Regions from separate parts of the Rhizobium sp. BK619 genome, predicted to be linked through region 3. Evidence: predicted binding sites of a transcription regulator. Region 3 holds the regulator's gene; each other region holds the start of a gene.
What was found. Region 3 encodes LexA, which represses DNA repair genes until DNA is damaged. Its sites were predicted from a motif close to TGTTCNNNNTGTGTTCNG; they were not measured.

Region 1 (7,398 bases), on a different contig from region 3:
GGCCATTCCGTCGATCGGCAGGCTGATCTCCCCGCCGTCGAGTACATCGCGGATGTTGCGGTTTTGCAGAGAACGTTTGACCGCCTGCTGCACGGCGCCTTTCATGCGCCGAAGAAACCGTTGCCGATTTTCCAGACTTTTACCGCGCGGATTTAGCCGACGGTCGACAATGTGCATGGTGGCTCCGCATTAACTTGCCTGTTTGACGCGCATGTACCATTCGACGAGGCGTCGAACCTGCCTCTCCGTGTAACCCCGCGCGGCCATGCGCGAGACGAATTCGCTGTGCTTCTTTTCTGTTTCCGAATCCTTCTTCGATCCGAAGGAAATGACCGGCAAAAGATCCTCGACCTGCGAGAACATACGCTTCTCGATCACTTCCCGGATCTTCTCGTAGCTCGTCCAAGACGGATTTTTTCCGCCGTTGGCTGCCCGCGACCTCAACGAGAATTTGACGATTTCGTTGCGGAAATCCTTCGGGTTGGCAATTCCCGCCGGCTTTTCGATTTTCGTCAGTTCCTGGTTGAGGAGCTCGCGGTCGAGAAGCTGGCCGGTATCGGGATCCTTGAAGTCCACGTCTTCGATCCAGGCATCGGCATAGTCGACGTAGCGGTCGAACAGATTCTGTCCGTAGTCCGCATAGGATTCAAGATAAGCCTTCTGAATCTCATTGCCAATGAACTCTGCGTAGCGTGGCGCAAGATCGGCCTTGATGAATTCCAGATAGCGCTTCTCGACATCGTCGGAAAACTGCTCGCGGCGGATCGCTTGTTCCAGCACATACATCAGATGCACAGGGTCGGCGCCGATATCCGTGGTGTCGTGATTGAAGGTGGAGGCGAGCACCTTGAAGGCGAAACGTGTCGATATGCCGTCCATGCCCTCGTCGATGCCGGCCGCATCCCGGTATTCCTGAACGCTGCGGGCGCGCGGATCGGTTTCCTTCAGGCTCTCGCCGTCATAGGTGCGCATCTTCGAGAAGAACGTCGAGTTCTCGTGCTTGCGCAGGCGAGACAGCACCGAAAAACGGGCCAGCATTTCGAGCGTTGCCGGAGCGCACGGGGTATCCGCTAGTTCCGATCCTTCGATCAGTTTCTCGTAGATCTTCTGCTCTTCCATCACCCGAAGGCAATAGGGCACCTTGATCACGCAGATGCGGTCGATGAAGGCCTCGTTATTCTTGTTGGCCTTGAAGGTCTGCCATTCCGCTTCGTTCGAATGGGCAAGGACGATACCCGAGAAGGGGATGGCGCCGATATTCTCGGAGCCGATATAGTTCCCCTCCTGCGTCGCCGTCAGCAGCGGATGCAGCATCTTGATCGGTGCCTTGAACATTTCGACGAATTCAAGCACGCCTTGGTTGGCGCGGTTGAGCCCGCCCGAATAGCTGTAAGCATCGGGATCGTTCTGGGAGTAGGTTTCCAGCTTGCGGATGTCCACCTTGCCGACCAGCGACGAGATATCTTGATTGTTCTCGTCTCCGGGCTCGGTCTTGGCGATGGCGATCTGGCGCAACCGCGAAGGCTGAATTCTGACCACGCGGAAGCGGGAAATGTCGCCGCCGAAGTCGTCGAGCCGCTTCAGGCACCACGGGCTCATCAGCCCGTTTAGGCGCCGCAGCGGGATGCCGTATTGCTCCTGGAGCAGCGCCCCCATCGTCTCCGGATCGAAGAGGTTGAGCGGGCTTTCGAAAACAGGGCTGATTTCGTCGCCCGCCTTCAGCACGTAGATCGGATGAACCTCCATCAGCAGCTTCAGCCGTTCCGCCAGGGACGACTTGCCGCCGCCGACCGGGCCCAGCAGGTAGAGGATCTGCTTGCGCTCCTCGAGCCCTTGCGCCGCGTGCCGGAAGAAGGAAACGATACGTTCGATCGTCTCTTCCATGCCGTGGAAGCCGGCAAAAGCCGGATAGATCCGGATGGTCCTGTTCATGAAGATTCGGCCGAGCCGCGCATCTCTCGCAGTGTCGACCATCTGCGGTTCGCCGATGGCGGCGAGCAGGCGCTCGGTCGCGTTGGCATAGGCGATCGGGTCTTTTTTGCAGAGATCGAGATACTCGGCCACCGACATATCGGTTTCGCGGCGCGCTTCGTAACTGCGCGTAAACGCATCGAATACGGATTCGTTCAGCATGGGCCCTCCAGTAAGGTTATGCCGCAGGCTCAAAGTCGTATAACCATCGAGATGGCTACGACGTTCCTAAGAATCAATAATTTCGTAGGTATATTCGACGCTCACCGGCTGTTTCTTGCAACGCACAAAAACGTGCATGCACCGGTTATTTTTACTCTACGAAACTGTTTCTCATTATAGTTGAAAAAAGCACCCGTGCGGTATCAGCACATTTCGCGACGTGACAGAAAGATGAAAAGGGTGTGCAATGTCGCCCGTGATTCGAGTTCCGGAAAAATCGACGATTGGCAGCAAAATCTGCGCAGAGTCGACGCTGGACAGCATGTGCCGATCGACGCCGGAGATGGTGGAAACGGCCGCATGCCGGCCGTGAGCCAATCGTTCGAATGATTCGCCGCCGGCGCAATTCAGCCGTTGAATGCCTTCTCCAGCGCGGCGACATCGATCTTGACCATACCAAGCATTACCTCGGTCACGCGTTTGGCCCGCGCGCGATCATCGTCGGCGATCATCTCGGAAAGCATGCGCGGCACGATCTGCCAGGAAAGGCCCCAACGGTCTTTCAGCCAGCCGCAGGCCTCCGGCGTGCCGCCGTTGGCGAGGAACGCTTCCCAGACCCGATCGATCTCGGCCTGGCTTTCCAACAGGATCGCGATCGAGAAGGAATGGTTGAAGCTATCGAGCGGGCCGGCCTTCATCGCCAGGAAGGCCTGATCGCCAAGCGTGAACTCGATCAGCTCGACGCTGCCGGGAGGCCCCCTCGGCGTTTCCGCCGGAAGGATGGTGGTGCGGCCGATCCTGGAATCCGGGATGACGGACACATAGAATTCGACGGCTTCGCGTGCTTCCTCCGCGAACCAGAGATTTGAAACGACCTTCGCCATGATACAGCCTCCTTGTTGACGGTTGACCCGGACCACTGTCCGATGATCCAAGGACGCCCCGCCGGCGCGGGTTCCGACAGAGCGCGGCTGATTTTTTCCGTCGTGTCGCCGCCGTGTGTCCAGGAGACTTGCCGCCATGCGCAAACCCCTTGGGATAGCGGCGGCTTGGGAATGAAAGCAGAACATCTTTTCTGGTCTTTCCTTCCCGAATCACTACATTACGCGCCATGAGCAATAGTTTCGACGATATTCCCTTCTTCGACGAAGAGCCGGGCGAGATGGCGCGCAAGCCGCAGCCGCCTGCCGCACCCGCCGGAAGGGCGCCCGCCACCGGCGGCATTGCCGCCCGCGCCATGGCCGCCCGCGACGGCGGCAGCCGGCCGGATTATCTCGCCGGGCTGAACCCCGAGCAGACGGAAGCCGTCGAAACCCTGGAAGGCCCAGTCCTCGTGCTTGCAGGCGCCGGCACCGGCAAGACGCGCGTGCTGACAACCCGCATTGCCCATATCCTCAATACCGGCCGCGCCTTCCCTTCGCAGATCCTAGCCGTCACCTTCACCAACAAGGCGGCCCGCGAGATGAAGGAGCGCATCGCGCTGCTGGTCGGCGGCGCCGTCGAAGGCATGCCCTGGCTCGGCACCTTCCACTCGATCGGCGTCAAACTTCTGCGCCGCCACGGCGAACTCGTCGGCCTGCGCTCCGATTTCACCATTCTCGACACCGACGACGTCGTCCGCCTGATCAAGCAGCTGATCCAGGCCGAAGGTCTCGACGACAAGCGCTGGCCGGCCAAGCAGTTCGCCGGCATGATCGACACCTGGAAAAACAAGGGGCTCGGTCCGGCCGATATCCCCGAGGGCGACGCCCGCGCCTTCGCCAACGGCCGCGGCCGCGATCTCTATTTCGCCTATCAGGCGCGCCTGACGACGCTGAACGCCTGCGATTTCGGCGACCTGCTGATGCATCCGATCGCGATCTTCCGCAAGAACCCCGATCTCCTGAAGGAATATCACGGCCGCTTCCGCTATATCCTCGTCGACGAGTACCAGGACACCAACACCGCTCAATATATGTGGCTCCGGCTCCTCGCCCAGCGCGCCAAGGGCGAGCCGCAGAACGTCTGCTGCGTCGGCGACGACGACCAGTCGATCTATGGCTGGCGCGGCGCCGAGGTCGACAACATCCTGCGCTTCGAAAAGGATTTCCCTGGCGCCAAGGTCATCAAGCTCGAGCGTAACTACCGCTCGACCGAACATATCCTTGGAGCCGCCGCCCATCTGATCGCCCATAATGAAGGGCGGCTTGGCAAGACGCTGTTCACCGACCGCTCCGATCCTGAAGACGTCAAGGTGCAGGTGCACGCCTCCTGGGATTCGGAGGAAGAAGCCCGCGCCATCGGCGAGGAGATCGAGCAGCTTCAGCGCGGCAAGCATCTGCTCAACGACATGGCGATCCTCGTGCGCGCCTCCTTCCAGATGCGCGAATTCGAAGACCGCTTCGTCACCCTTGGCCTCAACTACCGCGTCATCGGCGGCCCGCGCTTCTACGAGCGCCTGGAAATCCGCGATGCCATGGCCTATTTCCGCCTGGTCGCTCAAGCCTCCGACGACCTCGCCTTCGAGCGCATCATCAACACGCCGAAGCGCGGCCTGGGCGACACGACGGTGCGCGCGCTGCATGACTACGCGCGAGCCCGCGATATCCCGATGCTGGCGGCAGCCGCCGACATCATCGAAACGGACGAGTTGAAGCCGAAGGCGCGAAAAGCCCTCTTCGATGTGATTCAATCTTTCCGCCGATGGCAGGAACTGCTTGAAAACACATCGCATACCGAACTTGCCGAGCAGATCCTCGAAGAGTCCGGCTATACCGATATGTGGAAGAACGACAAGAGCGCCGAAGCGCCCGGCCGCCTTGAGAACCTCAAGGAACTGATCCGCTCGATGGAGAGCTTCGAGTCGATGCGTGGCTTTCTCGAACACGTCTCTCTCGTCATGGATGCCGAGACCAACGAGAACCTCGATGCCGTCTCGATCATGACGCTGCATTCGGCCAAGGGCCTGGAGTTCGACACCGTCTTCCTGCCCGGCTGGGAGGAAGGCCTCTTTCCGCATCAGCGCTCGCTCGATGAAAGCGGCCGCGCCGGCCTGGAGGAGGAACGTCGGCTCGCCTATGTCGGCATCACCCGCGCCAAGCACCGCTGCCACATCTGGTTCGTCTCCAACCGCCGCATCCATGGGCTATGGCAATCGACCCTGCCCTCGCGTTTCCTCGACGAGCTGCCGGAAACCCATGTCGAGGTCGCCGAAATGGAGCAGAGCTATGGTGGCTACGGCCGCGGCGGCTACGGCCAGTCCCGCTTCGACAAGGCCGAGCCTTTTGCCAATTCCTATTCCACCCCCGGCTGGAAACGTGCCCAGGCCAACAAGACCGATGCCACGCGCGACAATTGGGGTTCCCGCTCCGGCCACGCCGTCGAACGCATCGGCTATGGCGAAAGCGGCCCGAAGGGACGGACGATCGAAGGCGAACTGGTGGCAAAATCCACCTCGTCGGAGCCTTCACGCTTCACCCTCGGCGACCGCGTGTTCCATCTGAAATTCGGCAACGGCAACATCACCGGCATCGAAGGCAACAAGCTGACGATCGAGTTCGACCGGGCCGGGCAGAAGCGGGTGCTGGACGGGTTCGTCGAGCGCGTGTGATAATCACCTCGGCGCGACGCGAGACCCTTTACCCGAGCATCCGCATGCTGCCGAGCCCGAGGATATCGTTCATCAGGGCGATCCCCATCCCGACGGCGACGATCGACAATCCGATCAGGAAGAGCCGGCGCGACCGGTCGTATTTGACGGCAAGCAGCGAGTCCCGCGCCAAGAGATCGGCAAACACCTTCACCTGAATGGCGATGCCGACCATCAGGAACGACATCGGCAGCAGATCGATGCGGCTCCAGTCATTGGGATTGGAAACCCAGAGGCTGATGAAATTGAGCGAGAAACCGAGGATGATCCCGGTCGCCGTCAGCGATCCGTTGCGGAACGTCGCATCGATCTTCTCGTTCGGCTCTGCGTCGGACATGGTTTCGCTTCCGGCTTGCGTCTGAGCAAGAAAGGCAGAAATCGCAGCCGGGAGCAAGATCGGCCCAGAGCATGATGCCGAAAAGTGTGAGCGGTTTTCGGGCGACATCACGAACGCCTGTTCCAGCATCGCGCTCCGGAACGCGAACGAAAAGCCGTCGTGGCGAGATTGGGCGCAGCGCTCAACGCCCGTTCCGCAAGCCGCGCCGGCACGATCTCATGATATCATCGGTGCAGGACGCCGTTCGAGCGAATCCTTCGACTATGAAAATGCAATAATTCCAATAGGATATTTGGTAACCGAAAAGTTAACGTGTCAAAACGTCGCTTTGACGCTTTGCGCAAATCAGCTTAGCCCGGAACCTGCCCGTCCATGAAAGGCGGGCTTCACGACGAACTTTTCGAAGGAGGTTCAAGTGACCAGTGTTTCATCTCTCGGCAGCACACTATCCCAGTACCAGTCTCCGCTTTCCAGCCTCGACAAGAATGGCGACGGCGTCGTTTCGGCGGACGAACTCGCCGCCGCATCGCAGTCTTCATCATCCGGCGCGGCTGCGACCACCGCCGATAGCGACGACAGCAGTGCCGATATCGTCAAGAAGATCACCGCCGACATCCTGTCCCTGATGCTGTCCCTGCAGAAGACCGACGGCAGCGACGATCAGAGCGACGGCAGCGATCAGAGCGACGACACCTCCAAGGGCGTCTTTGCCGCGATGGATACCAATGGCGACGGCAAATTGACCGAGGCCGAATTCCTCGCCGCCGATCCGAACAAGATCAGCACCTCAGGCGAGAGCGATCCGCCGCTCACCAAAGTGCTGAGTGACATGCAGACGGCCCTCCAAGCCCATCGCAATACCTACGGCGCATCCCCCGCGGCAAGTGATTCCGCAGCCGAAGGCGTGACACCGGCATAGTTCGGCATGAGGCTCCGCCGGGGGAGCCTCGATCCGCAGACGCAAAAGCGTCTTCCGCCTTCCCTTCCATTTCGACACGAGAGTCGTCGCCAACTCTCCCGGTGATTGCATTAGCGTATTCTTTTTCAGCCACTTACTACCGCTAGCACCAGATTTAACACTTGCGCGGCGGCGCCTGGAAATCCACTAGTTGATGCGTTCAATATGCTTGGCGTCTGACACTGGAATAAGCGAAGGGATTAGCCTTGATGAAAGTGCTGCTGCTCGTCGACATTCAGAATGGCTTCTGCCCGGGCGGCAATCTGCCGGTCCCGGATGGCGATAAAGTGGTTCCTATCGCAAACAGCCTGATCGACAGCGGCAAATACGATCTGATCGTCG
Region 2 (7,398 bases), on a different contig from region 3:
AGCGTCAGCCGCGCACCGTCCCAGGCCGCCGACCCCTTGGGCGTGGCGATCAGCCAGTCCATATCGGTGAAGCGCCGTTGGAAAAATGGCGCCGTGCGCCTGACGATATGATGGTCCGGCTCGAACCAGGCGATGAATTTTCGACGGCCCGCCGCTGCCGCACCAACCTCTTTGAAACGGACGAAAGCCGTCATCTTGTGGGCGTCGCGCCGGACATTTTTTGCCATCAGGCGAGCCCGCACGACATCCTCGTCGGAGGCCACTTCGAGCAGTTGCCGGTCCAGCTGCAGCCGCCAGAGCAGGCGGTAAAGCAAGGAGAAGCGCGCCGGGTCGGAGTGGCAGAGAACCGTCTCGGCAAGCTCGATAAAGGCGGGCGGCACCGTCATCGGCTTGCGTGTCACCGGCGCCGGCGGCATGGCGTCGCGTTGAAAGGCAAGATCCGCCTCTGCGCTTTTTTCCCGCCAGTCGATCTCCTCAGGCAAAATGCCGGCGGCCGCGAAGGCGCGCGCGGCGTCGCGCCATTCGGCGAGATCGCCCCGTCCTGCAAGAACGACCCGGCGCATCATAGCAGCGACAATTGTTCAGGTTTCGGCTCGAACATGGCGCGAAGGTCCGGGCGGTCGATCAGCCGGCGCGGCGACCAGCCTTCCGCCGAGATGAAGGACTGAACCTTCTTGATCGAGATGCCGAGCCGCGACAGATCGTCGAGCCGCAGCCGGCGAAAGCGTCGAGCCGAAACGATTGATTTGACCGTCTTCGTGCCGAGACCGGGAACGCGCAGTAGGCGTTCACGTTCGGCCTTGTTGATATCGACGGGAAATTCGGCCCGGTTCGCCAGCGCCCAGGCAAGCTTCGGGTCGAGGTTGAGGTCGAGCATGCCGCCGGTCTGGCTGGCAGTAATTTCGTCGATGCCGAACCCATAGAACCGATAGAGCCAGTCTGCCTGATAGAGCCGGTGTTCGCGCATCAGCGGCGGCTTGATCAGCGGCAGGTTTTTCGATGAATCCGGGATCGGGCTGAAGGCGGAATAATAGACACGCTTCAGGCCGTAGCTGCTGTAAAGCCGGCCGCTGGTCGCAAGGATCGTCGCATCATTCGCGCCGTCGGCACCGACGATCATCTGCGTGCTCTGGCCGGCCGGCACGAAGCGCTGACGCTTCTTCGTGCGCAGCGTCGGCTCGCCGGCGGCCTCGATCTTCAGCCTCAGATCGCCCATCGATCGGCGGATATTGGCGGGCTTCTTTTCCGGCGCAAAGCGGCTGATGCCGTTATCCGTCGGCAACTCGATATTGAGCGACAGCCTGTCGGCAAAAAGCCCTGCCTCCTCGATCAGGCGCGGCGACGCCTCCGGGATCGATTTCAGATGGATATAACCGCGAAAATTATGCGTCACGCGCAGTTCGCGTACGATGCGGACCATCTCTTCCATCGTGTAGTCGGACGAGCGTATAATGCCTGAGGAAAGGAACAGGCCTTCAATATAGTTGCGGCGGTAGAATTCCAGCGTCAGCCAGATCACTTCCTCGGGCGTGAAGCGCGCCCGTTCGACATTGCTCGACGAGCGATTGATGCAATAGGCGCAGTCGTAGATGCAGAAATTGGTCAGCAGTATTTTCAGAAGCGAAATGCATCGCCCATCCGGGGCATAGGCATGACAGATGCCGGACCCCTCGGTCGAGCCGAGCCCGCCGCTTGCCGCCGAATCGCGTTTCACCGTGCCGCTGGAGGCGCAGGAAGCATCATATTTGGCAGCATCAGAAAGGATAGCCAAGCGTTCTGTTAGCGACTTCTTCATTAGTATGTTCACTATATGTTCTTACGGACAAAGTCAATCGCGGCGATCCTGGCTTAACCGCGTTATTGCGCCTGATGACCCGCCGTGGCAGTGGCTCGCTTTTTCCTCTATGCGAATTTTCTGGAAATCGGCCTTGGCGATCTGCTATAAGCACTTAACTAGGATTGTGGCACGGTTCCGAAGCTCCCCTTCGGGACCTGTTTTCTTTTGTGTTCGCGCCTACTGCGTGGATACAAGGCGTGAAGGACAGAAAAATGGTTGAAAAGGTACCAATGACACCGGGTGGTTTCGTCAAGCTGCAGGAAGAACTGCGCTGGCGTCAGCAGGAGGAGCGCCCTCGAATCATCGAGGCGATCGCCGAAGCCCGTGCCCATGGCGACCTTTCCGAAAACGCCGAATATCACGCCGCCAAGGAAGCCCAGAGCCACAATGAAGGCCGCATCAGCGAGTTGGAAGACCTGACGGCGCGCGCCGAGGTCATCGACCTGACGAAGATGTCCGGCGACAAGATCAAATTCGGCGCCAAGGTGAAGCTCGTGGACGAGGACACCGAGGAAGAAAAGACCTACCAGATCGTCGGCGACCAGGAAGCCGATGTCAAAGCCGGCCGCATCTCCATCTCCTCACCGATCGCCCGCGCGCTGATCGGCAAGGAAGTCGGCGATTCCATCGAGGTCAATGCGCCTGGCGGCTCCAAGGCCTACGAAATCCTCCAGGTTTCCTGGGGCTGATCGCCCGCCACAGACGAGACCCCTCCCTTGCCTGATATGCGTGACGTCGAGATCATCGCGCCCAATTTCAAGCGCCGGCTCTCCGGCGTCACGTCGACCATCGTCCAGCTCATCCCCTGCCAGATCCGGCTCGGCATGAGGATCGCAACGCTCGGCCCCGGCCTGCCGGAAGGCTTGGCGAAGCTGAGATGGTCGCAGCTCCTTGGCCTCTGGCGCCCGCCGGCGCGCCGGCGGCGGCGTGTCTGGCACGCCCGCCGCAACAACGAGATGGCCGTCGGCATCCTGCTTCGCTATCTCCTGCGCATGCCGCTGAAGCTGCTCTTCACTTCGGCCGCGCAGCGCCGCCATACCGCCTATACAAAATGGCTGATCCGCCGCATGGACGCGGTGATCGCGACCAGCGACCGCTCCGGCTCGTTCCTCGAAGTGCCGCACACGGTCATCCAGCACGGCGTCGACCTTTCGCTGTTCCATCCGCCGGAAACGGCAGAAGACGGCATTGCCGCCACCGGCCTGCCCGGCCGCCATCTGGTCGGCTGTTTCGGCCGCGTGCGCCATCAGAAGGGCACCGATCTTTTCGTCCGGGCAATGATCGAACTCCTGCCGCAGCACCCGGAATGGACGGCTGTTGTTTCCGGCCGGGTGACGGCCGAGCACACCGCCTTCGCAGACAAGCTCAAGGCGGATGTCGCCGCCGCCGGCCTCAGCGAACGCATCCTCTTTCTCGGCGAAGTGCCCGATATCAAGGTCTGGTATCGCCGCCTGACGCTTTATGTCGCCCCCTCCCGCAACGAGGGCTTCGGCCTGACCCCGCTCGAAGCCATGGCGTCTCGAACGGCGGTGGTGGCATCCGACGCCGGGGCCTATGCCGAACTCATCGCCGAAGGTGAGACCGGCTCGGTGGTGGCTGCCGGCAACAGTGAAGCGCTGACACGGGCCATCGCCCCCTATATCGCCGATCCCGGTCTGGCGATCGCGCATGGCGAGAATGCGCTGCGCCATGTCAGAGCGAATTTTGCGCTGGAGAAGGAAGCAAACGCCATCGGCGCTGTTTACACCAGCCTTCTCGGCGACAACCGCGGCTAAAGGCAAAAACTGCCCCTCACCCTAACCCTCTCCCCGTTCTGACGGGGAGAGGGGACGTGCCCCACGAGGCGTTGGTGAGAGACCGAAGGTCGCGGCTTGTCTCCTTCGCCCCGCAGGCGGGGAGAAGGTGGCGGCAGCCGGATGAGGGGCAGCCCTCACCGATCTCCTAGGCCGAAATGTCGCGTGGATATTGAGCTCCTGCGCGTTTCGCGACCAGCGGGAAACGGCAGAAAACGACGAGTAGAGAACGAAGTTTACCAACAGGCAAACGGCCCGTCGGATAACGGGCCGCTGCAAAGATTGCCAACAATCGCTGATTATTCCGCCGGCTGAAGTCCGGCAGCCGGAGCGCCTTCCTCGGCCTGGCCGCCCAAGGCTCTGGCGAGCTGCGCGGTATCCAGTTCGTTTTCCCAGCGTGCCACGACGATCGTCGCCACGGCATTGCCGACGAGGTTGGTCAGCGCCCGGCATTCCGACATGAAGCGGTCGATGCCGAGGATGAGCGCCATGCCGGCGACCGGCACGGAGGGCACGACGGAGAGCGTGGCGGCAAGGGTGATGAAGCCAGCGCCGGTGATGCCGGCGGCACCCTTCGAGCTCAGCATCGCGACCAGGAGCAGCAGGATCTGGTCACCCCAGGAGAGGTTGATGCCGGTTGCCTGGGCAATGAACAGCGCTGCCAGCGTCATGTAGATGTTGGTGCCGTCGAGATTGAAGGAATAGCCTGTCGGGATGACGAGGCCGACGACCGAGCGCTTGCAACCGGCCTTTTCCATCTTGTTCATCAGGCCCGGAAGTGCCGCCTCCGACGACGAGGTGCCGAGAACCAGCAGCAGCTCTTCCTTGATGTAGCGCAGCAGCGCCAGGATCGAGAAGCCGTTATAGCGGGCGACGGCGCCGAGAACCACGAGAACGAAGAGCAGCGAGGTGAGGTAGAAAGTGCCGATCAGCATGGCGAGATTGGCGATCGATCCGATGCCGTACTTGCCGATGGTGAAGGCCATGGCGCCGAAAGCGCCGATCGGGGCAGCCTTCATCAGGATGGCGACGAGCTTGAAGACCGGAGCCGTCAGGGCGTTGAGGAAATTGACGACCTGCTCACCCTTTTCGCCGACCATGGCAAGCGCGATGCCGAAGAGCACCGAGAAGAACAGTACCTGCAGAATGTCGCCATCGGCAAAGGCGCCGACGATCGTCGTCGGAATGATATTGGTCAGGAAGCCGACGATGCTCTGCTCATGCGCCTTCGAGGCGTAGGTGGCGACGGCGGTGGGATCGAGCGACGCCGGATCGATATTCATGCCCGCGCCGGGCTGGACGACATTGGCGACGATCATACCAATGACCAGCGCCAAGGTCGAGAAGGTCAGGAAGTACAGCATCGCCTTGCCGGCGACGCGGCCGACCTTCTTCAGGTCGCTCATGCCGGCAATGCCGGTCGCCACCGTCAGGAAGATCACCGGAGCGATGATCATCTTGACGAGCTTGATGAAGGCATCGCCGAGCGGCTTCAGCTGCGCGCCGAGCTCGGGATAGAAATGGCCGAGAAGGATACCCGCGGCGATGGCGGCGAGAACCTGAACGTAGAGATGGGAATAGAAGGGCTTCTTGCCCTTGCTGTCTGCGACTGCATCGAATGGTGCTGCGATCATGATGTCCTCCTTAAGGCTCGCCCGGAACGAACTCCGGCCTCCCGAGCCGTTCGCTTCAATCCAACAGCTCAGCCGTTGTTGCCATCTCCTTCGCAATCACCGTGCCAGTTTTGGCGTCCGCATCCAAAATATTGATTTTATTCAATAAAAATTTTTAAGGCCGCTGACAACCCATTAATAAATGCGGAAATCCGCACAAATCCATTTGCAACCAGTGCAGAAAAATGCACAAATCCGCCATGTCCCTGTCCCTGTCCCTGTCATCGCTGTGGCCTTCCCTGCCCCTGCGGCACCGCATCCGCCGGATGTGGTGGGCTTATGCGGTGATCGCGCTTGTTGCCGCCGCCCTCGGCCTGTGGGCAAGCGGCGAGATCGGCCGGCGCCATGCAGAGGCGGCCCTCGAAGAACAGGCCCGCACCGATGCCAGGCTGAATGCGGCATTGCTGCGCACGGTTCTCGAAAAATACCGGGCGCTACCCTTCGTGCTGTCGCAGGATACGGCACTCGCCGCAGCGCTTGCGGGAAACGATGCCGGCACCTTCGAGCGGCTCAGCCAGAAGCTGGAGATGCTGGCGGCGGGCACCAAGGCGGCGGTCATCTACGTCATCGACAAGGACGGCATGGCGGTTGCGGCCAGCAACTGGCGCGAACCGACGAGCTTTGTCGGCAACGACTATCGTTTTCGGGAATATTTTCAGGGAGCGGTCGCTGAAGGACAGGCCGAGCACTTCGCGCTCGGCACCGTCAGCAAAAAACCCGGCCTTTATATCTCCGAGCGGATATCAGGCAGCAGCGGGCTGCTCGGGGTCGTCGTGGTTAAGGTCGAGTTCGACGACGTCGAGGCGGATTGGAGCGCCACGGACGCCCCCTCCTATGTGATCGACGACCGCGGTATCGTCCTCATCACCAGCATTCCCTCCTGGCGATTTATGACGATCGGGCGGATTGCCGACGACAAGTTGACGGCGATCCGCGAAAGCCTGCAATTCGGCGACGCGCCGCTGCAGCCGCTGCCGCTCGATACCGGGCGAAGTCTGGGCGAGAACCTCGGCGTCGTCGAAATCGTCATGCCGGGCGGCGCCGGGAAAACCAGCTTTCTCGATGTCGGCATGCCGGTTCCCGCGACCGCCTGGCATTTGCAGCATCTCGTGGCGCTGGGTCCGTCCGTCGATGCCGGCATTCGCGAGGCCCGCATGCTGGCGCTGCTGACGCTCTCGCCGCTGTTGGCCGGCGCCGCCTTCCTGCTGCGCCGCCGCCAGGCTGTCACTCTCAGGATATTGAGCGAACAGCAGGCGCGGGAGGAACTGGAACGGCGTGTCGCCGAACGGACACAGGATCTCAGCCAGGCGCGGGATCGGCTGCAGGCCGAAATCGTCGGCCACAGGAGCACCGAGCAGAAATTGCAGGCGGTGCAGCAGGATCTGGTGCAGGCCAACCGGCTGGCAATCCTCGGCCAGGTGGCCGCCGGCGTCGCCCATGAGATCAACCAGCCGGTGGCGACTATCCGCGCCTATGCCGATAATGCCCGCACCTTTCTCGACCGCGGCCAGACGGCGCCGGCCGGTGAAAATCTCGAAAGCATCGCGGCGCTGACAGAGCGCATCGGCTCGATCACCGAGGAGCTGAAAAGCTTTGCCCGCAAGGGTCGCGGCAGCGCTGAGCCGACAGGCTTGAAGGATGTGATCGAAGGGGCGGTGATGCTGTTGCGCAGCCGCTTTGCCGGCCGCATGGACACGCTCGACATCGACCTGCCGCCGCCTGACCTGCAAGTTATGGGCAACAGGATCCGCCTCGAACAGGTGCTGATCAACCTGCTGCAGAACGCGCTGGAGGCGGTGGCGCCGAAGGCCGACGAGGCGCATGTCGAGGTCAGGACGTCAAGCGAAGGGGACATGGTGACGTTGACGGTCGCCGATAACGGCCCCGGCATTTCACCTGAAATCCGCAAGGGCTTGTTCACGCCGTTCAACACCTCGAAGGAAAGCGGCCTCGGCCTCGGGCTGGTCATCTCCAAGGATATCGTCGGCGATTACGGCGGGCGGATGGAGGTTGACAGCGACGGCGGCGGGACCCGGTTCGTCGTTCATCTGAGGAAGGCTTGAGATCATGGCCACACCGATGCCCGTTGCGCTGA
Region 3 (7,398 bases):
TTGGTGACGAAGAGATCGTCGCCGACGAGCTGGGTCTTCTTGCCGGTCAGGTCGGTCAGCGTCTTCCAGCCATCCCAGTCGTCCTCGGCCATGCCATCCTCGATCGAGATGATCGGGTACTTGGCCGCGAGCTCGGCCAGATATTCGGCCATGGCGCCCGATTCGAGCGTGCGGCCTTCGCCTTCGAGAACATATTTGCCGTCCTTGAAGAACTCAGTCGAGGCGCAATCGAGGCCGAGGCACATGTCGTCGCCCGGCTTGTAGCCGGCCTTTTCGATCGACTTCATGATGAAGTCGAGGGCTTCAGGCGCGCTCTTCAGACCCGGAGCAAAACCACCTTCGTCGCCGACATTGGTGTTGTGACCCTGGGCGGCGAGTTCCTTGCGCAAGGTATGGAAGACTTCCGAACCCATGCGCACGGCTTCAGCGATCGTGTCGGCGCCGACCGGCAGGATCATGAATTCCTGGAAATCGATTGGATTGTCGGCATGGGCGCCGCCGTTGATGATGTTCATCATCGGCACCGGAAGCAGGCACGCGGACGCGCCGCCGACGTAACGGTAGAGCGGCAGGCCGGAGGCCTGGGCGGCAGCCTTGGCGACGGCCAGCGACACGCCGAGAATGGCGTTGGCGCCGAGGCGCGACTTGTTCGGCGTGCCGTCGAGCTCGATCATGATGTTGTCGATCTGGATCTGGTTTTCGGCATCGATGCCGCCGATCGCGTCGAAGATCTCGGTATTGGCCGCATCGACCGCCTTCTGCACGCCCTTGCCGAGGTAGCGCTTGCCGCCGTCGCGCAGCTCGACCGCCTCATGCGCGCCCGTCGAAGCGCCCGAGGGAACGGCCGCGCGGCCCATGCTGCCGTCTTCGAGATAGACATCGACTTCGACGGTGGGGTTGCCACGGCTATCGAGAATCTCGCGGGCGATGATATCGGTGATTGCAGTCATGGGTTCTTCCTGCTCGGTGGGTGATCAATCGTTCGAAGCCTGTCATAATCGAAGGCGTGCAAATTACAATGGCGCATTGCACACCTTCGATCTGCATGTCTGATCGTCGCTATAGCACGAACATGTCAGGCTTTTGACTGTCAGCCCTTGGCGACGGCATCGAAGGCCAGCAGCTTTTCCAGCAGCCGCGGCATGTCCTTGAGATAGACCATGTTCGGGCCGTCGGACGGTGCATTGTCCGGGTCCTGGTGGGTTTCGACGAAGACGCCGGCAATACCGGTCGCTACCGCTGCGCGCGCCAGCGTTTCCACGAATTCCCGCTGCCCCCCGGAGGAATCGCCCTGCCCGCCCGGCTGCGCCACGGAATGGGTCGCATCGAAAACGACGGGGGCGCCCATCGACGCCATGATTGGCAGCGAGCGCATGTCGGAAACCAACGTATTATAGCCGAAGGAGGCGCCGCGTTCGCAGAGCAGCACGTTCGGATTGCCGCTGGCGTTGAGCTTCTTCAGTACGTTCCTCATGTCCCAGGGGGCGAGGAACTGGCCCTTCTTGACATTGACGGCACGGCCGGTCTCGGCGGCGGCGATCAGAAGGTCGGTCTGACGGCAGAGGAAGGCCGGAATCTGCAGGACATCGACCACCTTTGCCACTTCGGCGCATTGCTCGGCGGTGTGAACGTCGGTCAGGACCGGAAAGCCGAATTCCTTCTTGAGATCGGCAAAGACCTGCATGCCCTTTTCAAGCCCGATGCCGCGCTCGGCCGACAGCGAGGTGCGGTTCGCCTTGTCGAACGAACTTTTGTAGACGAGGCCGATGCCGAGCTTGGCGCAGAGCTCTTTGAGCGTCCCGGCAACCATGAAAGCGTGGTCGCGGCTCTCCATCTGGCACGGGCCGGCAATCAGCGACAGGCGGCCGGTATTGGAGAAGGTGACCTGGCCTGCGCCCTCGCCGATCCTGACTTCAGAATTCGTATCAGTGCTCATCGTGTTTCCTCGAAGGCGAAGAGCGTGCCCTGCCCGGGCGCCGGCTTCACCAGAATGCGATTGTTCTTGCGCGTGTAGGTCACTCCGTTAGCAGCCAAATGCGCTTCTGTCACGGCAAGATCGGCGACAGTGAAGAGGATAGCCCGGCCGCGCAGGCCGCGGTCGGCGGATGAGACGGCGATCTCGAAATAGGCCTCCAGCCCCTCCGGGGTCATCAGGCTGATTTTCGCGTTCGGCGCGGCGATATTGACGCCGAAACCGGTTTTTTCGACGGCCGACTGCGCAGCGGCAAGGCCGACGAAGGCCGCGAATGCGGCGGGTTCCGGCGCGCAAAGCGCAATCTCGGCAATGCCTGTTACGCCATTGGCATGCGTCTCCAGCGCGCGGCGGTCGGACGGCAGCGGATTGATGCGCTCGACGCTGAAGAGGAAGAAATCCGGCGCGCGCAACTCAGCGGCAAAGGCCAGCTTGAAGCCGGCAATGGTCTCGAAACCATCAGGCATTTTCATCGGTCGGCTGAACTGCAGCATCTCGCCGGCGCTCGATCCGCTGCCGGCGAAGTGGCGATGATCGCGGCCGGCATCGCTGGTGGCAAAGGCCACCGCGGAAAGCCCCTCCTCGCCGCAACGGAAGCGGAAGGCTCGGTTGCGGGCAGTGAAGACATTGCCTTGCCGCGCCGACGCCTCGCTCTCTTCGACGCTGGCGATACCAAGCGGCTCCAGATAGGTCTTGTCGGCAAAGAAGACGCAGGCATTCTCCGTGCCGAAGGGATGGCGGGCATCGGCGGCAACGGTGAAGCCGAGCTTGCCGAGCCGCTCGCGAGCCAGATCGATATTGACGACGGGCAGCACCACATGATCCAGCGGGTGCGGTTTGGCGGAACGCTCGTTCATCATATCCCTCCCTCAAACGACAAGAGATGTGCGACAGCGCCACCCCCATTGCAAGACATGTGTGCCAATCCGGCGAATGAAAATAAAAATCTCAACGAGTTGGCGGCAAGTTTTACGGAAATTTAGCACCTTGCGGAACACATATGGAACATATAGTGTCTGTTCTGGATTTGTTTCAATCAGGGGTCACACGCCGATGCTCACGCGCAAACAACAGGAGCTTCTCCTTTTCATTCATGAGCGCATGAAGGAATCCGGCGTTCCGCCTTCTTTCGACGAGATGAAGGATGCCCTGGATCTGGCCTCGAAATCCGGCATTCATCGCCTGATTACGGCGCTCGAGGAACGCGGATTCATTCGCCGCCTACCGAACCGCGCCAGGGCGCTCGAGGTCATCAAGCTTCCCGAAGCCTATAGCCCCAGCATCCAGCCCCGGCGCGGCTTTTCGCCAAGCGTCATCGAGGGCAGCCTTGGCAAGCCCCAGCCGGCTGCTGCCCCCGCGCCTGCAAAACCCGTCGCCGACAACGGCAACTCGGTCTCGGTGCCGGTCATGGGCCGAATCGCTGCCGGCGTTCCGATCTCGGCGATCCAGAACAACACCCATGACATCGTTGTTCCCGCCGACATGCTTGGCTCCGGTGAACATTATGCGCTGGAGGTCAAAGGCGATTCGATGATCGACGCCGGCATCTTCGATGGCGACACGGTGATCATCCGCAACGGCAGCACCGCAAGCCCCGGCGACATCGTCGTTGCCCTCGTCGATGACGAGGAAGCGACACTGAAGCGCTTCCGCCGCAAGGGCGCCTCGATCGCACTTGAAGCGGCCAACCCGGCTTACGAGACCCGGATCTTCGGGCCGGACCGCGTCAAGGTGCAGGGCAAACTCGTCGGCCTCATTCGCCGCTATCACTGACACCGGACAGGCCGGATTCGGTAAAACTGTTGCTGCGCCAGTCATAGGCGCGCTGGCGCATCCACGGCCGCGACAGCGTTTCGAATGCGGTTGCGACCTCCAGGCCGGCATCCGCGAAACGCAACTCGACGGAACCGGTCCTGCGCAGCGTCTCACCGGTGAAGAGCGTCGCGCCTGAGCGGCAGCTGTTGAAACGCAGACGGACCGGCGTCACGACGATATCGGCCGAATCGCAGGCCGGACCGAGATAAGCGGCATTGTCGATGATGGTTACCACACGGCCATTGCCAAGCCTCGATGTGCACCAGGCCTTCTTGACGCAGGAAAAGCGGTTTGTTTCTCCGCCCGCGGCAGCCGCCCGCATTGCTGTCCTTGCTTCATTCTGCTGCTCGCGGGAAAGCCTGACGCGGCGGTCTTCTCCCTCCGGTGGGATAGCGGGGCCATCCAGCATCTTCGGCGGGTGATGGGTCGGCAGGACCAGCGCTCTTTGCCACTGGTCGAAGATGAAATCCGGCGGGTTTTCACGATTGGAAGCCATTGCCGCGGTCTCGACGAGCGCGACCAGACCGCCGTCCTCCGAAATCACCAGATCCGGCGGCCGCGGAACCGGCAGAATCAGCACCAGAAGCGTCGAGACGGCGAGGATCGATGTGCCGGCATGGCGAAGCCGGGTACGCAGCAACGTCAGCAGCAGGAAGCCTGCCACGGCGACGGCGAAATACCAGGCGGGCAAGCGGCCGACGCCGATATCGCCGCCCCAGCCGGACACCGTCTTGGCGACTGCGATCACCAGATCGAGCCCGAAGCCGACCACCTTCCAGAGCGGAGCGTCCAGACCGAACGGCATGAGCAACATCGCCAGCAGCCCGGCCGGCATGACGATGAAGGAGATGATCGGCATCGTCGCGAGGTTTGCCGGCAGGCCGTAAGCGGTCAGGCGATGAAAATGCTCGATCGAAAACAGCGCCGTGGAGAAGCCGCCGATCAGCGAGGTCAGGAAGACGCCGCCGAAGAAACCGGCGACCGCAACGACCGGCCGGAAGACCGGCAACTTCAGCCAGGCGTTTTCGCGGATGCGCCGGTCTTTCCACAGCTGATAACCCGATACCAATGCCAATGTCGCGGCAAAGGACATCTGGAAGCTCGGACCCAGGACTTCGGAGGGCGAAATGGCAATGATGACAAGGGCCGAGAGAACGACATTGCGCAGGCTGATCGACGGCCGATCGAAGAAGACGGCGATCAGCATGATGGCCATCATGATAAAGGCGCGTTCAGCCGAGACCCCGAAGCCGGAGATCAGGTAGTAAGCGGTGACGGCGATGAGCGCGCCTGCTGCGGCGATCTTCTTGGTCGGATAAGCCTGGGCAACGCCCGGAAAGAGGCTGAGCAGCATCCGGAAGCCGACGAAGAAGATGCCGGCCGACAGCGCCATGTTGAGGCCGGAGATCGCAACAATATGAGCAAGACCGGACTGGCGCAGCGCTTCCGTCGTCGCATTCGAGATGGCGCGCCGCTCGTCGGTCACCAGTGCAGCGGCAAAAGCGCCGGTATCGCCGGGCAGGATCGACCGAATGCGGTCGCCGATGCGGCTGCGCAGTTGGTAAAGCCATTCGAGCATTGCTTCCGATGTCGATCTTGCCGGCTGCGGGCCTGCCTGCAGATCGGCTTTCTCCGGCGCGCCATAGAAGAAGCCGTTTGCGCCGATGCCGTCGAAGTAGGCACTGAAGGAGAAATCGTTGAGCTCGGGCAGCGCTGGGCCCGCCGGCGGCGTCAGCCGCGCCCTGCCGGTGATGATGTCGCCGATCTCGAAAGGTGTATCGGCGCCGCGGACGATCGCGGTGATGCGTCCCGGCCACCGCTTCAGCTCCGGCTTCTCCGTCCCGGTGACGGAAAGGATGTAGCGCCAGCGCCCACGGCCATCACCTTCCCGCCGTTCGACACGGCCGGTCACCGTCGTCGTCACGGATGAATCGAGCATCACGGTCGAAGCCCGCCAGCTCTCGAATTGGGCCGAGAGCATGCCGCATGCGAAAAGCGCCAGCGCCATGAAGCTGGCCCGCAACACCGGCCGGCTGGGGCCGGCGACGAGAACCACGACCGCCGGCGTCGCCAGGCAGAGCAGCGATGCGATGAGGGGAAAATCCGACGGCGCCAGAAACCAGAAGGCCGCCCCGGCGCCGAGGAAGACCGGCGAGAACAGCAGCAGTCGGCCATGGTCGGTCTCCTCGCCCAGCATGCGGATTCCGGCACGCAGCGATTGCGAGGCCGCGGCCGGCAGCCGGTGGCGCAACGGCATCGCAGACTGCGTCCTTGCCGGCCGATTCACCACGGCGGGCGCGGAAAAACCCGGGGAATCGGCCAAGCCGGCGCCCGCTTCCGGCCGCAATTCGACTGTCGTCAATTCCTCCATGTCCCGCCCAACATCACCCGCACCCGCGGCCAGAATGCAACCTTCAATCAAAACGAGCAAGAATAATCGATTGAAATATGAGGGAAAATCGCCACCGCCAAAAGAGCAGTCGAATCATTGGCTTCCGCTATGCGCGCGGCTCATCGCTGCAGTGCCTAAAAGGTGATACCGCAATGCACAAAATGCCGTCACGGTAACTTGGCATTAGCTTCGCGATCATATAGCTATCGGTGAGGACGCTTAACCCCTATGGCGCTTTTATGGCGCCACCGCCATTTCGGAGGATCAGCATGACGGATCAAAGCGCTACAATAAAAATCGGTGACAAATCTGTCGACCTAGCCGTCAAGAGCGGCACGATCGGCCCGAGCGTCATCGATATCGGTGCCCTCTACAAGAACACGGCTTCCTTCACTTACGATCCGGGTTTCACCTCGACTGCATCCTGTGAATCGAAAATCACCTATATCGACGGCGACGAAGGTGTGCTGCTGCACCGCGGCTATCCGATCGAGCAGCTGGCCGAGCATGGCGACTTCCTCGAAGTCTGCTACCTGCTGCTCTACGGTGAACTGCCGACCACCGCGCAGAAGAAGGATTTCGATTATCGCGTCACGCACCATACCATGGTGCACGAGCAGATGAGCCGCTTCTTCACCGGCTTCCGCCGCGATGCGCATCCGATGGCCGTCATGTGCGGCTGCGTCGGCGCGCTGTCGGCTTTCTATCACGACTCCACCGACATCACCGATCCGCACCAGCGCATGGTCGCCAGCCTGCGCATGATCGCCAAGATGCCGACGCTTGCCGCCATGGCCTACAAGTACCATATCGGCCAGCCCTTCGTTTATCCGAAGAACGATCTCGACTACGCCTCGAACTTCCTGCGCATGTGCTTTGCCGTGCCTTGCGAAGAATATGTGGTCAATCCGGTGCTTGCCCGCGCCATGGACCGCATCTTCATACTGCATGCCGATCACGAGCAGAACGCCTCGACCTCGACCGTCCGTCTCGCCGGCTCGTCGGGCGCCAACCCGTTTGCCTGCATCGCAGCCGGCATCGCCTGCCTCTGGGGCCCCGCCCATGGCGGCGCGAACGAAGCAGCGCTCAACATGCTGCATGAGATCGGCTCCGTCGATCACATTCCGGAATATATCGCCCGCGCCAAGGACAAGAACGATCCGTTCCGCCTGATGGGCTTCGGTCACCGCGTATACAAGAACTACGATCCGCGCGCCAA
Region 4 (7,398 bases), on a different contig from region 3:
GTACCCTCCGGCCCCTCGCCCTTCTGCTCGAAACGCAGGGCCAGCAGCGACAGCACCTCGTCCCGTTTGCCGCGGTCGATGCCGAGCGACCGCACGGCGAGCACCCGCTTGAACACCAGGGCAGCCCGGCGGCGCTCGAAGCCTCTGCGCTTGCGCTCGGCACCTTCCCAGACGAAACGATTGACGGCAAGGGCGAACTGCGCGTCGCGCGGCGACCAGTCGATATCGCCGACCTTGAAGACGCTGTCCTGCATATGCGCGGAGATGATCGCAAGATCCTCGTCATCGAGCGCTACAAGCTTCAGTTCGGTCATTCGGCTTCATCCCAGCAGGCACCGCCGAAATGGCGATGCGTCAGACAAGGGAAATAAGATGCTGCGGCCAAATACGCAACCGGGATGAACGGCTTACTCGCTGATGCGCTCGACGACGGCGCCGCAGCGGGTCAGCTTCTCCTCGAGCCGCTCGAAACCGCGGTCGAGGTGATAGACGCGGGAGACCGTGGTTTCGCCCTCGGCGGCCAGGCCGGCGATGACGAGCGAGACGGAGGCACGCAGATCGGTCGCCATCACGGGGGCGCCGCGCAGCCGCTGGACACCTTCGATCTTCGCCGTCTGGCCGGAGAGCGTGATCCTGGCGCCGAGGCGGGCCAGTTCCTGCACATGCATGAAGCGGTTTTCGAAGATGGTCTCGGTGACGTGCGAGATGCCGGAAGAGCGGGTCATCAGCGCCATGAACTGCGCCTGCAGATCGGTGGGGAAACCCGGGAAGGGATCGGTAACGATATCGACCGGCTTGATGCCGGCGCCATTACGCTTGACGCGCATGCCGTTGTTGGTCGCGGAGATGTCGGCACCGGCGCGGCGCAGCGTTTCCAATGCGGTGTCGAGCAACGCCACATCGGTATTTTCGAGCACGACGTCGCCGCCGGCCATCGCAACCGCCATGGCATAGGTGCCGGTCTCGATACGATCCGGCAGGACGCGGTGGCGGGCACCGGAGAGCGAGGTGACGCCCTCGATGGTGATGGTCGCGGTGCCGGCGCCGGAGATCTTGGCGCCCATGGCGTTCAGGCAGTTGGCGAGATCGACGACCTCAGGCTCGCGGGCGGCATTGCCGATGACAGTCGTGCCGCGGGCAAGCGTTGCCGCCATCATCACCACATGGGTGGCGCCGACGGAAACCTTCGGGAAAGTGTAGCGCGCGCCGATCAGGCCGCCATTCGGCGCCTTGGCGTTGATATAACCGGCATCGATCTCCATGGTGGCGCCGAGCGCCGTCAGGCCCTCGATGAAGAGATCGACGGGGCGCGTGCCGATGGCGCAGCCGCCCGGCAGCGACACCCGGCAATGGCCTTCGCGCGCCAGGAGCGGGCCGATGACCCAGAAAGAGGCGCGCATCTTCGAGACCAGCTCATAGGAAGCGGTGGTATCGACGATGGTGCGGCAGGTGAAATGGATCGTGCGCGAATAGGAATCCTCCTGGCGCTCGCGGCGGCCGTTGACCGCAACGTCAACGCCATGATTGCCGAGGATGCGCATCAAGAGTTCGACATCGGCCAGATGCGGGACGTTTTCGAGCGTCAGCGTATCGCTGGTCAGAAGCGAGGCAATCATCAGCGGCAATGCGGCATTCTTGGCGCCGGAAATCGGAATGATGCCATTCAGCTCATTACCGCCGACGATTCTGATACGATCCATGTGCGCTTACGGGCCGCGCCCGCCTTTCCTGAAATACTGCCTTGGAATAGGGAGTGGGGTGTTTAAGGGATTTTTCGCGACGCTTCAATTGACCGCGGACGGAACATTACGATTCGTCCATTTTTGCGGCAGGCAGTCCATTTGTTTCGTCGGCTTGGCCCGAACGGCGGGCGCGCACCTGCTGTTTGCGTTTCGAAAGATTTTCTCTGAGTTTTTCGGCGGCGCGCTCGCGGCGCAGTTTCGCCTGGGCCTCGATCGCCTGTTTGCGGCTCTGCTGGCCGGTTTCGGTCTTGTCGTTCATGTGACAGGATTAGCCGAATTCGCGCCGATCCAAAAGGCCCTTGCGTCCCAATCCACGCGAAGTTGGAATTTGCTGCTTGCGCTTGCCGCCAAGCTGTGGCAATAGCCGCCCCGTTCCCGCGATTTGAGCCGCCCGGCTCGCACGGGTCCTGGTCCTGCTGCCGTAGCTCAGTGGTAGAGCACACCCTTGGTAAGGGTGAGGTCGGTGGTTCAATCCCACTCGGCAGCACCAGTTTTCTTTCTCAGATATCGGATATCTCCTCGCACGTGCTCGACGAGGGCTAGCGACAATTGGGAAGCAGCACGCTGCCATGAGCGCAATCGGGAATGTCGATTGCTTCGAGATAATAGGGCATGGATGGCGACAACGCCCACCGTTCAAGCAGGTCAGCGGTTACCCTCGTAGGAACTCCATCATATATACCTTCGACGTACCATTGCTGTAATGCCTCGTCTAATATCAGTCGTGCGCGAAAGGCGGCGATATCCATCGCGGCCGTAAACTGGCCGATGGCGGTCTGCACGTATTCCAGTTGGATCCTAGGGATAATCTCAGTAGAAATACGCGCGAGCAAAGCGTCTTCATCTGATATCTCTGCGCCGCCGGCAAAGGCCGGCATTGCCAGCCCCCCGCAGAGAAAAGCAGCCTGGATCAATTTTCGATCTAAACCCATGTCGGAGCCCCTCAGCTGGGTAGCGGTAGCAGCGCGCAAGCGCCATACAACTTATCTGCGACTATCTAAAAAAACATCCCGGCCTGCATGCCGGCGAACCCCTCTCACACACGCTGACATTTCGCCTCACCGGCAACAATCGATTCACCATTGTTGGCCGTGAAAATCACGCTAGAATGCTATCATGGCGGCGTCTCCACGGAGGAATAGGGAGGCGCTGCACCCTTTGTTTCTGTCGACAATCGTGGAGGAGCATTGATGGCAACTGAAAAATGGGACAGCCCGGTCAAGGTCGGTTTCGAAGATGCCGACGCGCGAACGGTCAGCGGGCCGTTCGATGCGCTGAAATGCCTGGCGGATTTCTGGCCGAACTCGCGCGGGCTGCGTTATATCAAGGCGCGCAGCACCTGCCGGGCAGCACTTGACGGGCGCAAGAGCGTGGAAGAGGCGCGAGCTGAATTCCTGGCGGCGGCCGAAGAGGCGAAGCTGAAGTTGCATTAGAGCGGCCAAGCGTCCGACAGGACGCGGAAGCACGCTCAGCCACGTTGAACTCGTCCTTCGGCCGATTTCCGTAAACGGAGCGTGCCGGAACGGTGCAACGCTTTAATTTACTTAACCCTGCATCGAACTTGTGGCGGGTTTTGGTGCAATGGGCGTTGTGCCCGGGACAGGTCTATTCATAAAAGACACGCAGCCATCATGATGATGGTCAGAGGCTCGTCACCTCTGCGGGAACGCAGGCGAGCCTCGTTTGAGCAGGACTGTTTTCAGCAGTCCGCGCCGCCCTCACTTTCCACCTCGATATAACCGACACCGATGATCGTGCCATCGCCCGCGCGGATGAAGGAGGGGAGATACTGCGGTTCTGCCGGCGTGCAGGCGACGGCGCCGGTATATTCGTTGAGGGCAACCTGGTCCTTCGGCAGCGCCGAATAATTCGTGCCGGTTTCCAGCGAGGCATAGGCGGAACCGGCAAAGACGCCGGCCGATATCATGGTGATTGCCGAGAGGCGAGGAAGCGACTGCATGAGGGGTCTCCAGCGTTTCGATCCGGCATTTCAACCCGCGGAAGGGCACTTGGTTCCCTCAGCGCCGCAACAGGCGACTGTGCACATAACCTTGGCCGACGATGCTTTCGGCGATTGCGACCGCCCGCTCGACATCGCCGCGCCGGTGCACGAAACCGTCGAGGATGACATAGGCGCCCAGCATGTCGACGATGATTTCCTCAGCGTCGAGATCGGCGGCGGCGTGAAGGGCGCTCTCGACCGAAGCGCGCGTCGCCGCCTCGCCGTGGCCCTGCCGGCCGGATTCGTCATGGTCGGTGAAGCCGGGAAACCCGATCACGTCAGTGTCTCCTAAGGTTGGTTGATCTCAGTTAACGCCGCAGCAGGGCTTTCGTTGCGACCGGTTCGGCGCGATATTCGAGCGTGATTTCTGCAAGCCCCGGTGTGGCCTGCCCTTGGCGGAAGCCGCTGCGGTTTCCATATCTGGCTTGGAGCCGACAGAGGGATGACGACGATGAAAGTGCTGCTGCCCGCCTTATTCCCCGGGGCATTGTTTGCCGTGGCCTTGCTCGCCGGCTGCTCCTCCGCCGATAGCCCGGCGCTGGACCCTATTCCCGGCAGCATCACCTATGGCGGCCAGCCGCGGACGAAGCTGACCAAGTCGCCGGTCGGCAGCGCGGTCCACCACCAGTTCTACGACGGGACCGGTCAGCGCGTAGAAGAGACTTATATTCTTCAGCCGGATCGCAGTCTGAAGCTGGTGCGGCGTGTGGTGGGACCGGATTTCCCCGATTGAAGCCCCCCGGGCACCTCAATGCTTGACAGCGGCTGAAATCGCGAACATTCAAGGAACATCTAATCTTCCCCAGTGATTCTGCGGGAGCCCGACCGGACGGCTGGATGTATCTCGAAAAGCTCAATCCCCAGCAGCGCATGGCCGTCGAGCATGGCACGCTCACCGACGGCAGCCATATTGCCGGGCCGCTGCTGGTCATTGCCGGCGCCGGTTCGGGCAAGACCAATACGCTGGCGCATCGGGTTGCCCATCTGATCGTCAAGGGCGCCGATCCGCGCCGCATCCTGCTGATGACCTTCTCGCGCCGGGCCGCCGCCGAGATGGCGCGGCGCGTCGAGCGCATCTGCCGCGATGTGCTGGGTGCGAATGCCGGTGTGATGGCCGATGCGCTGAACTGGTCCGGCACCTTCCACGGCATCGGCGCGCGGCTGTTGCGCGATTATGCGCAGCAGATCGGCCTCGACGCCGATTTCACCATCCATGACCGCGAAGACAGCGCCGACCTGATCAACCTCATCCGGCACGATCTCGGCTTCTCCAAAACGGAAAGCCGGTTTCCGGCCAAAGGCACCTGCCTTGCGATCTATTCCCGAGCGGTGAATTCCGAGACGGCGCTCGATCAGGTGCTGCGCGACGCTTTTCCCTGGTGCGCGACCTGGGAAAAACAGCTGCGCGAGCTTTTCGCCTGTTATGTCGAGGCGAAGCAGAGCCAGAACGTGCTCGATTACGACGACCTGCTGCTCTACTGGGCGCAGATGGTCGGCGAAAGCGTGATTGCCGAGGATATCGGCAGCCGCTTCGACCATGTGCTGGTTGACGAATATCAGGACACCAACCGGCTGCAGGCCTCGATCCTGATGGCGCTGAAGCCCCAAGGCCAGGGGCTGACTGTCGTCGGCGACGATGCCCAGTCGATCTATTCCTTCCGAGCGGCGACGGTGCGCAATATCCTCGATTTTCCCGCAGCCTTCAGCCCGGCCGCCAATATCGTCACGCTCGACCGCAACTACCGCTCGACGCAGCCGATCCTGGCCGCGGCCAACGCCGTGATCGACCTCGCCTCGGAGCGCTTCACCAAGAACCTGTGGACCGAGCGGCAATCTGCCGAGCGGCCGCGCCTGGTCACGGTGCGCGACGAGGCCGACCAGGCGCGTTATGTCGCCGACATGGTGCTCGACAACCGCGAGGAAGGCCTGACACTCAAGCAGCAGGCCGTGCTCTTTCGCGCCTCGCATCACAGTGGACCGCTGGAGGTCGAGCTGACCCGGCGCAACATTCCTTTCGTCAAGTTCGGCGGGCTGAAATTTCTCGACAGCGCCCATGTCAAGGACATGCTGGCGGCGCTGCGCTTCGCACAGAACCCGCGCGACCGGGTGGCAGGCTTCCGGCTGATGCAGATCCTGCCGGGCGTCGGGCCGTCGACGGCGCAGAAGGCGCTCGACCTGATGGCCGAGGATGCGAGCCCGATAACGGCGCTGGCCGCCATGCCGGCGCCACCGCGCTCCGGCGAGGACTGGACTGATTTCGTTTCCATGCTGCAGGAGATGAAATCGGGCAAGGCCGGCTGGCCGGCGGAAATCGAGCTGGCGCGGCAATGGTACGCGCCGCATCTGGAGCGGCTGCATGAGGATGCGGCGACGCGGCAGGCCGATCTGCTGCAGCTCGAGCAGATCGCCGGCGGTTATGCCTCGCGCGAGCGTTTCCTCACCGAGCTCACCCTCGATCCGCCGGATGCGACCAGCGACCAGGCCGGCGTGCCGCTGCTTGACGAGGATTACCTCATTCTTTCCACAATCCATTCCGCCAAGGGCCAGGAATGGACAAGGGTCTTCATGCTGAACGTCGTCGACGGCTGCATTCCGAGCGATCTCGCCGTCGGCGCCACCGCCGAAATCGAGGAGGAACGCCGGCTGCTCTATGTGGCGATGACGCGCGCCCGCGACGGTCTCGACCTTGTGGTGCCGCAGCGCTTCTTCACCTATGGGCAGAATGCCCAGGGCGACCGGCACGTCTATGCCTCGCGCAGCCGCTTCATTCCGGCAACGCTGCTGCAATTCTTCGAAGCCTGCAGCTGGCCGCAGGTGAAATCCGAGGCGGCGGCGCAAGCGCAGGCGCGGCAGGTGCGCATCGATGTCGGCGCCCGCATGCGCGGCATGTGGCGATAATCAGACGAAGTCAGAGTGATAGCGGCGGCTCGGCCGGTTTCAGGAATCGCTCGACCGTTGCCGGTTCCACGGCCTCGACACTTGCCGGCGACCATTTCGGATTGCGGTCCTTGTCGATGACGGCGGCGCGGATGCCTTCGAAGAAATCGGGATTATCGAGCATCTGCAGGCAGGCGCCGAGTTCACGGCCAAGGCATTCCGCAAGCGAGGCGCTGCGGCGGCCGGCTCTGAGCAGCGCCAAAGCCAGCTTCAGGCTGGTCGGCGAACGGGTCGACAGCACCCGGTGGGTCTCGGCGGCGAAGTCGCCCTCCTCCCCGGCAAGCGCTGCCAGGATTTCCTCGACACTGTCGAAACGAAAGGCGCGATCGATCATCGCGGCATTCTGCCTGAGCCGGCTTTCTCCCGCAGGCTCAGCAAGCCCCTGCAAGAGGGCATCGACATCGCTGGACAAGCTGCCGCGCGGCAGGGCCGACAGCGCCTCAATCACCGCGCCGAGCCGCGACGACGCGATCTGACGGTCGGCAAGCCCTGCGTGGATTGCGTCGGCGGCACCAATATCGAGCCCGGTCAGGCCGAGCCATGTTCCGGCCTCGCCAGGTGCCTTCGGCAGCAACCAGGTGGCGCCGACATCAGGGACGTAGCCGATGCCGGTTTCGGGCATGGCAAGCCGGGTGCGCTCAGTGACGATGCGGTGGCGGCCATGCGACGACAGGCCGACGCCGCCGCCCATGGTGATGCCGTCCATCAGCGCGACAT

Region 1: FHX14_RS19475 (UvrD-helicase domain-containing protein) is a predicted target of LexA. The motif match lies at 3,185-3,202, and genes of this name have one in related genera.
Region 2: FHX14_RS20245 (putative DNA modification/repair radical SAM protein) is a predicted target of LexA. The motif match lies at 1,801-1,818, and genes of this name have one in related genera.
Region 4: FHX14_RS27565 (ATP-dependent helicase) is a predicted target of LexA. The motif match lies at 4,518-4,535, and genes of this name have one in related genera.

The regions. Positions count from the first base shown of each region.
Region 1 covers NZ_JACIBH010000010.1:31,274-38,671, forward strand. The annotation lists gene FHX14_RS19460 (YeaH/YhbH family protein) at 1-177, opposite strand, end outside; gene FHX14_RS19465 (PrkA family serine protein kinase) at 190-2,133, opposite strand; gene FHX14_RS19470 (VOC family protein) at 2,541-3,017, opposite strand; gene FHX14_RS19475 (UvrD-helicase domain-containing protein) at 3,245-5,722, shown strand; gene FHX14_RS19480 (hypothetical protein) at 5,751-6,098, opposite strand; gene FHX14_RS19485 (EF-hand domain-containing protein) at 6,514-7,017, shown strand; gene pncA (bifunctional nicotinamidase/pyrazinamidase) at 7,266-7,398, shown strand, end outside.
Region 2 covers NZ_JACIBH010000010.1:191,689-199,086, forward strand. The annotation lists gene FHX14_RS20240 (UdgX family uracil-DNA binding protein) at 1-563, opposite strand, end outside; gene FHX14_RS20245 (putative DNA modification/repair radical SAM protein) at 563-1,795, opposite strand; gene greA (transcription elongation factor GreA) at 2,050-2,526, shown strand; gene FHX14_RS20255 (glycosyltransferase family 4 protein) at 2,554-3,612, shown strand; gene FHX14_RS20260 (dicarboxylate/amino acid:cation symporter) at 3,930-5,264, opposite strand; gene FHX14_RS20265 (sensor histidine kinase) at 5,489-7,366, shown strand; gene FHX14_RS20270 (sigma-54 dependent transcriptional regulator) at 7,371-7,398, shown strand, end outside.
Region 3 covers NZ_JACIBH010000004.1:204,660-212,057, forward strand. The annotation lists gene eno (phosphopyruvate hydratase) at 1-950, opposite strand, end outside; gene kdsA (3-deoxy-8-phosphooctulonate synthase) at 1,091-1,936, opposite strand; gene FHX14_RS09070 (VOC family protein) at 1,933-2,829, opposite strand; gene lexA (transcriptional repressor LexA) at 3,026-3,745, shown strand; gene FHX14_RS09080 (ComEC/Rec2 family competence protein) at 3,726-6,158, opposite strand; gene gltA (citrate synthase) at 6,449-7,398, shown strand, end outside.
Region 4 covers NZ_JACIBH010000016.1:52,997-60,394, reverse strand. The annotation lists gene FHX14_RS27610 (DUF2948 family protein) at 1-314, opposite strand, end outside; gene murA (UDP-N-acetylglucosamine 1-carboxyvinyltransferase) at 408-1,700, opposite strand; gene FHX14_RS27600 (hypothetical protein) at 1,807-2,001, opposite strand; tRNA gene FHX14_RS27595 (tRNA-Thr) at 2,158-2,232, shown strand; gene FHX14_RS27590 (hypothetical protein) at 2,282-2,674, opposite strand; gene FHX14_RS27585 (DUF982 domain-containing protein) at 2,933-3,175, shown strand; gene FHX14_RS27580 (hypothetical protein) at 3,442-3,702, opposite strand; gene FHX14_RS27575 (BON domain-containing protein) at 3,761-4,021, opposite strand; gene FHX14_RS27570 (hypothetical protein) at 4,196-4,477, shown strand; gene FHX14_RS27565 (ATP-dependent helicase) at 4,582-6,642, shown strand; gene FHX14_RS27560 (enoyl-CoA hydratase/isomerase family protein) at 6,653-7,398, opposite strand, start outside.